3 regions of the Shewanella sp. MR-4 genome follow, and region 3 is predicted to be linked to each of the others. Evidence: riboswitches for the same ligand, from Rfam matches in the RefSeq annotation. Region 3 holds a riboswitch; each other region holds the start of a gene.
What was found. A riboswitch is a leader RNA that binds a small molecule or an ion and turns the genes downstream of it on or off. The one in region 3 is predicted to bind cyclic di-GMP.

Region 1: another riboswitch for cyclic di-GMP. It lies ahead of SHEWMR4_RS17640 (hypothetical protein); the one in region 3 lies ahead of gbpA (N-acetylglucosamine-binding protein GbpA).
Region 2: another riboswitch for cyclic di-GMP. It lies ahead of SHEWMR4_RS14720 (glycosyl hydrolase family 18 protein); the one in region 3 lies ahead of gbpA (N-acetylglucosamine-binding protein GbpA).

The regions. Positions count from the first base shown of each region.
Region 1 covers NC_008321.1:4,028,118-4,030,386, forward strand. The annotation lists gene SHEWMR4_RS17635 (thioredoxin family protein) at 45-407, shown strand; gene SHEWMR4_RS17640 (hypothetical protein) at 553-1,125, opposite strand; cyclic di-GMP riboswitch class I at 1,211-1,300, opposite strand; gene SHEWMR4_RS17645 (ATP-binding cassette domain-containing protein) at 1,469-2,269, opposite strand, start outside.
Region 2 covers NC_008321.1:3,356,310-3,358,578, forward strand. The annotation lists gene SHEWMR4_RS14720 (glycosyl hydrolase family 18 protein) at 1-873, opposite strand, end outside; cyclic di-GMP riboswitch class I at 981-1,068, opposite strand; gene SHEWMR4_RS14725 (ROK family protein) at 1,516-2,269, opposite strand, start outside.
Region 3 covers NC_008321.1:3,620,394-3,622,662, forward strand. The annotation lists gene gbpA (N-acetylglucosamine-binding protein GbpA) at 1-1,013, opposite strand, end outside; cyclic di-GMP riboswitch class I at 1,139-1,234, opposite strand; gene SHEWMR4_RS15890 (TMEM165/GDT1 family protein) at 1,637-2,194, shown strand; gene katB (catalase KatB) at 2,265-2,269, opposite strand, start outside.

The DNA of each region.
Region 1 (2,269 bases), 410 kb from region 3:
TGTTAAAAAATTGCAGCATTAAAAAAACGTCAGAGAGTGAGTAAATGAGCCATCCAGCCGTACATCAAATTGAATCTCGAGCCATGCTCGACTCACTGTTGAATCAACACCATGCGGTAGTTTTGCTCTTTGGCGCGCCAAGCTGTGGTGTGTGTCAGGCACTGAAGCCTCAGATTACGGATATGCTTGCAAGGGAGTTTCCCCAAATGGCGCTGGCGTATATCGACTGTGAGGCTCAAGGCGAGATTGCCGCCAGCTACCATGTCTTTAGCCTACCAGTGGTCGAAACCGTGTTTTATGGCAAAACCTTTGGGCGCTTCTCGAAGGTGTTTTCATTGAATGATATCCGTCACGCCATCGCGCGGCCTTACTCATTAGTATCGCAAGAACAAACTGAGGAAGAATGAGTGATCTAGGATCGAATACCGTCCTAACAATCGAACAAAGCAACAAGAGCTGGTATTGATGATAAGGAGTCCCTAACAACGAGACTCCGAATTCGATTGTGGTTAATGAGCCACTACAATAGAAGATAAACTGACTCTAGCTTGCCTATTCAGTGACTGGTAAATCAAACCACTCAGCACCTATTTCGTCAGATGGGCTGAAACTAACTTGCAATAATGGACTTTCAAGACCTTCGAATTTTGCCGAATTCTCAACATAGACATACTCAACAGCATTCTCAACTTTTTTACCGCTAGGAGTAACTTTACCTACAGTAGAACAATCCTGATCGCCTAAGGTTTCTCCACTCAATGAGCCGTCAATTCCATTAAGATAGAAACCAGTGATTTTTGCAGGTGCATTTTTACGAGCCTCAACTGAAGCATTCGCTCCGAGCATTGTTGTTTGACTGCTCATAGTCACATACAAGCCTTCGCCATCAGCATTCTCATTAGCATGTGCTTTCTTACATCTCCATGTCACAGTGCCAGTTGTAATAAATTGAAAATGCAAAAATTTTGCATTGTCCTGTAATTGACTATTATTCCAATCAAATAGCGATTGAATATCCCCTTTGCCCACAAACCCAACACCATTTTCATCATAGGTAACAGAGGCATTAACTGAGCCAGCAAATACTAAAGTAGCTAACGCTACGAGTGTTGATTTAAATTTCATATATTCTCCGAAAGGTAAAAAACAAATATCCATATCCCGTTAGCGCATGCATTGGGTTTGCATATCGCCAAGGTTTTTCACCTGATTCGGCAACTCAGCCATCTTAATAACAGCCTGTACAATAAGATCCGAAGCTTTGCGACCCCGTTTCACAACGGGTGTGCCTGTTCGTCAGTTGACGTAGGAAAATAAGCCAAGCTTAAAATCCTACTATAAGATGATAGATAAAAATGAAGGCGTCAAACTTTAGTATTAAATTTATTCGACGTTAAGCGGTTGAATAACTAACGCTTATGGCAACCAGCCGCTGTTAATCATCCGCATCTAACAGGGATTAAGCCCCCTAATCAGGACTGCGACTCACCTCCACCGAATAACCTTCATCCTGCTTGATAAAATCGACAAAGTTTTTGATGGCAGGCAAGGCATCTTCCCTATGGTGGGAGACATACAACAATTGGCTTAGATGATGCTCGGCAATCATATCCAAAGCCCGCATCACTAAGGTGCGATTGATAAAGTCGAGCCCTTGATAAGGCTCATCCAAAATCAATAATAACGGCTGTTTAATCAAGGCTCTGCCTATGAGCAATAGCCGCTGTTGACCGTAATCCAGTTTTTTAAAGCCCGTGCTAGCAAACTCACTCATGTGCAAAATCGCCAACCATTCCTTGGCCAGATCCAATTGGGGTTTAGTGGGCTTGTGATACAGGCCGATGGAATCGTAAAAACCCGACAATAAGACATCGAGCGCCGAGCAACTGACGCGATACTGTAAATGCAATGCCGACGATACTATGCCAATCCGTTGCTTAATCTGCCAAATACTCTCGCCGCTACCACGGGGTCGGCCAAAGAGGGTAATGTCATTGCTGTAACACTGGGGATGGTCGCCCAAAATCAGTCCGAGCAGAGTACTCTTGCCACAACCATTGGGCCCTCGCACTTGCCAATGCTGGCCCGCGCTAATCCGCCAATTCACCCCTTTAAAAATCAAGCCGCTCACATATTCGACCTTGCCGTTTTTAATGTCGACTATCGGGTCGAACGCCTCGGCATTGTGGCGTTGACGCGCCATCAATGCCAAGAGTTCGGCGCTGCGGCTGGCCGAAAGCGCATTAAGCTGCGCCATCACAGGATGTGT
Region 2 (2,269 bases), 260 kb from region 3:
GGTTTTATCCCCTAAAAAGTAGAAGGGATCCGAGAGCGTCCAGCCGCCAACGGAGGGGAGGATCTTCAGATCGGGATAGGCTTGTTTTAACGCCATCAATTGGCCGAAGTTGCCTTTGTAAGGGTCGGAATAATCACTCACACCCGCCTGCGGCTTTTGAATCGCAGCCCAAGGGTCATGAATTGCAACTTTAAAATCGGCACGGCCAGCACAGGCACGTTGCAATGCCTCAAAGCTGCCTTCGATTTCTTTTAGGCTGTCGTTGATGCCATTGCCGCCACATATAGGAGTAAAGCCATATAAAATGTGGGTTAAGTTTTGTGCTGGCACCATATCGACGGGGAACTTACGGCCATAAACTCCCCACTCCACAAAATAACCCCCGACTACTTTGCCGGATTTATTCGCATAGGGACGATTGTTTTCTTTCAAAGGCGCATTCAGTGGCGCTAAGTGACTACCATCAGTATCTGCCACGAGGATTTGTTTAGCATCACTCGCCGTACAACCGTCACTGTTACACAATTGCACTTGCATTTGATAACGGCCGCCCTTGTTCACCTTAAAATTAGCGACCCCATTGGCGCTGGCGGGTCCTTCCCAAACCAGATTGCCATCGAGCAACACTTGGGCTTTGTTGCCAATATCGCCATTATTCAGGTTCCAATTTACCGACACGTCGGCAGCATCCTTAACCGTCACTAACTGGTTATAGGCTGAGGCGGCTTGATTCACCTCGATAATAGCAAACTTGGTTTCTCCCCAACCTAAGGTAGGTTTTCCTGGGAGCGCGGCAAATGCTTGAAAACTGGCGACGGATGCCAGCACCGAAGCCACCAGCATCGCAGTGGTGGAGATTTGAGTCTTAAACATGAAAATTCCCTATTGAGTAAGTTATGCATCAATAAGGCAAACAAAGCATAGACAGGATACAACACTCTTAAAACCATGTGCGTACAACGGCAACATGAAGAACAACCTGCGGTATCCCCGCTATCATAGGTACAAACGACCCTTAGACCGGAGGCTTTGCGTCCCAATCTTTCAATTGGTTTGCCTTTCACAATAATGACAACGTTGTCATTACGTTATTTAGCATATGTCGCAACCCAACCAAATTGCAACCAAATATTAACAGCTAGGCTGTTATACCGATTGCTATCGCCGTATCATTCGTAAAAATAGGCACATAAATTCATTATAAAATGATATTAAATCATTGTGTTTAAATAAAATTATATGAAAACCGCCTCTCATCATCGGCTGTTGGCGTTAGCTGGATAGCGCACAGAAAAATAAGTCGAAAGTATTAATATCGACACGGAATAGGGTGCGGTATAAGGAGTGCGAATAAAAATACGGCCATTGAATCGGTGCGCTTCAATACAGAAGCACTCTTACCCAATGACCGCATGATTTTTATCTTTATTTTGTGACCACATAATAGCTGAGGTTGAATTGTGGTCGAACTTATGACGCCTCAACCTCGGCTTATTCTAACTTAGCCGAATGCCGCTAAGCAGCGCTCTTCGAGTAATCCCTTGCCAAGATCACCGACAAACCTCGGCAAACCAAGGTTTCCATATCATCGACACGATTAATCTTCATTTCGGCTAACGGTGCACTTAGGGCCATGCGTCTTAAACTATCGAGACAACCCTTGTAGTAAGGCGCGCTGTTCATCATGCCGCCCGCTAACCAAATCCGATTTGGATTAAACAGATTGACCGCCCACGCTAGCCCCATCCCCAGATAAGTGCCGGCGAGATATAAATCATCGGCGGTAGAAATCTTGCGGCTGCGGATAGAATCGCCACTGGCGAGTTGTTCGAGACTAAATTCCCCCGATTCTGTCATCACTCGGCAATGTCCTAGCTCCCCCGCAACCCCAGTCGCGCCAGTAAAAGCCTTGCCGCTCAACGCGATCGACATGCCAATCCCAGTGCCACACATGACTAACAACTCACAGGCATATTTTTCGTCACAGGTTGCCTGCATACCAGCGTCGATATCATTGCAGATAAACTTAAGTTCCCCTTGGGTTTTCAAGGTTTCAAAGCTTAGCCCATTGAGACCGGGCAAAGACTTACAGGAGACCAAACGATTCTGTTGTACGAGTCCAGGTACAGCAATCGCTAAATGGTAATTCTGTAAATCATAATCCCGTTCAAGCGCCGCGATTTGATCATTTAAATCTTCAATTTTAAAGCCTTCACCCGTGGGGATTTTATATTGTTCTGTATGCCCCTTGAGTTGAAGTTCGAACAGG
Region 3 (2,269 bases):
TCATCGGCCAGTGACGTGACATCGAGCTGATTGCCCGGCGCAGGCGCAATATCAAAGCTCACTTCCACTCGCTCTAGGCCCGAATTAGGCGCGGCATAAATCTCATTTTTACCGTAAACGGGCGAGATCACCCCAGAGGGATTCTTCTGCCCCGCCTTAAGTTGTGGCTGCTGGGCATTAATGGCACTGGCTAACAGGAATGGCCAATTTTGCTTGGCACCTTGAGTAGTGTCGGCAATGGTTATCTGAGTCTGCTTGGCAGTTTGCTCGCCATTAGCATCAAACACCCGCGTCATCACCTTATCACCCGCCTTAAGATCAAGTGACGGATTGATATCGCCAATATCGGTCCACTCGCCCGGCACCACAACACCAGAGCTAAAGTTCACATCGATAGCATTATAGAAACTGTTGGTGGTATCACCGACTTCCCACACGGCCAAAATCACGTGATAACCGCTTCTGTCTTCAGGCACATAACAGTTATGTGTCACTAACTTAGGCGGCTGAACCATACCTCCGTCGACCACACAGAAGGGAGCTAAGTCAAAGCTTGCACGGCTCAAGGCTTGGTTTTGATCCCAGCCTTGACGAGTTAAATAGTAACGCCAATTGCGGGTCACATGGTTAGCGGTGAACTGCCAGCTAAAGTCATTCCAACCCGACTTAATGTCATGCTTAGACCAACGACTTGGGCTCTGTTCATCCAAGGGAGAAAACGCTGCGTTGGCTGCGCTGGCAATTTTGCCGTCGGCAGGGCCTGACTCAGGAAAACCTGATGGACCTTCAACACTTTGCGGTTCCCATTGAACGGCGCCGCAGTTTAAATTGCTGCCAGTTTTACAGGCGTATGAGCGTGATTCTGGTGAAACCACATAACCGTGGGCCGACGCCGTTTGGCTAACTAGCGCACTCGTAGCGCTTAGGGCCAAGGCAATTAGGCTTAAACGAGCCAGTTGTGGGTGTTTGTGGTTAGCATTTGTGATTGATGTAAAAGCAGTTAGATGTGCCACTTTATTGTACTCCGTAGGGCGCCTTTCTCGACGAGATTGGCATAGGTATAAAAGTGGTATTTAGGCAAAACAGCATTAAGCAAAGCCGTTTATTTTTCAAAGAATTGAAAGCATCAGCTCAATTCTGAGGCAACCCCGCTATCTTAGTTTCAACATCCCTTTACAACCTTAGACCGGAGGCTTTGCGTCCTAATTTTTCAATTAGTTTGCCAAATACGGTGGATCTCCATTGAAGTTAACAGTATGTAACTTAAACGTTGAGACCCGGCTAATCTAACAACAAAAGACAGCGTTGTCAAAATTTAAGTTATTACAATTCAAAGCGTTACAAAACGATAAGCGGTATTTTATTGGCGCCTGTCAGATTATTTGCCCTCTGACTCGATGAGTTTAATCTTGAAACCCTGTTTCACTTGGGTATAATGCCCACCTCGCTTCGGGGGAGTAGCTAACTGGATTTCGAGCCATCGATATTCAGGGTGAACATCAACATACTTGGCCGCATGCCATGGTGTTCACAGCAAATCATCGATTTGTCCTGCAAGACCTGAGCACAGTAACCGCACCTAGGGGTGGACGGTCTATTGTGCTTATGTCAAAAACCACCCCTAAAAGGATCACACTTGGAAGCGTTACTCGCCTCAACCTTTACGGTTGCCATCGCCGAGATTGGCGATAAGACCCAACTGCTTGCCCTATTACTCGCTGCAAGATTTAAAAATAAAACTGCGATTATCTTGGGGATTTTACTCTCAACCCTGTTTAACCATTTTGCCGCCGCCTGGCTTGGCCAATGGGCGATTAACTGGGTGAGCCCAGATGTAGCACGCTACTTGGTTGCCGCCTCCTTCTTTGCGATTGCACTCTGGGTACTGATCCCCGATAAAGTGGACGCCGAAGAGAGCCGTTTCTATAAGATGGGACCCTTTGTTGCGACCTTTATTCTGTTCTTTATCGCCGAAATGGGCGACAAAACCCAAATCGCAACTGTCGTTTTAGCCGCTAAATACGATGCCTTAGCCATGGTGGTTGCAGGTACTACTTTGGGTATGTTGCTAGCGAACGTCCCAGTGGTTATTGCGGGACATTTTAGTGCCGAAAAATTACCAATGAAGTGGATCCACAGGGGCTGCGCAATTTTGTTTGCCCTGCTCGGCGTAGCAACCTTAATGGTTAACTGATTGATAAAATGAAGATAAACAAAAAGGCCAGTGATAACACTGGCCTTTTTTATGGGGTTAACGAATTAACTTATA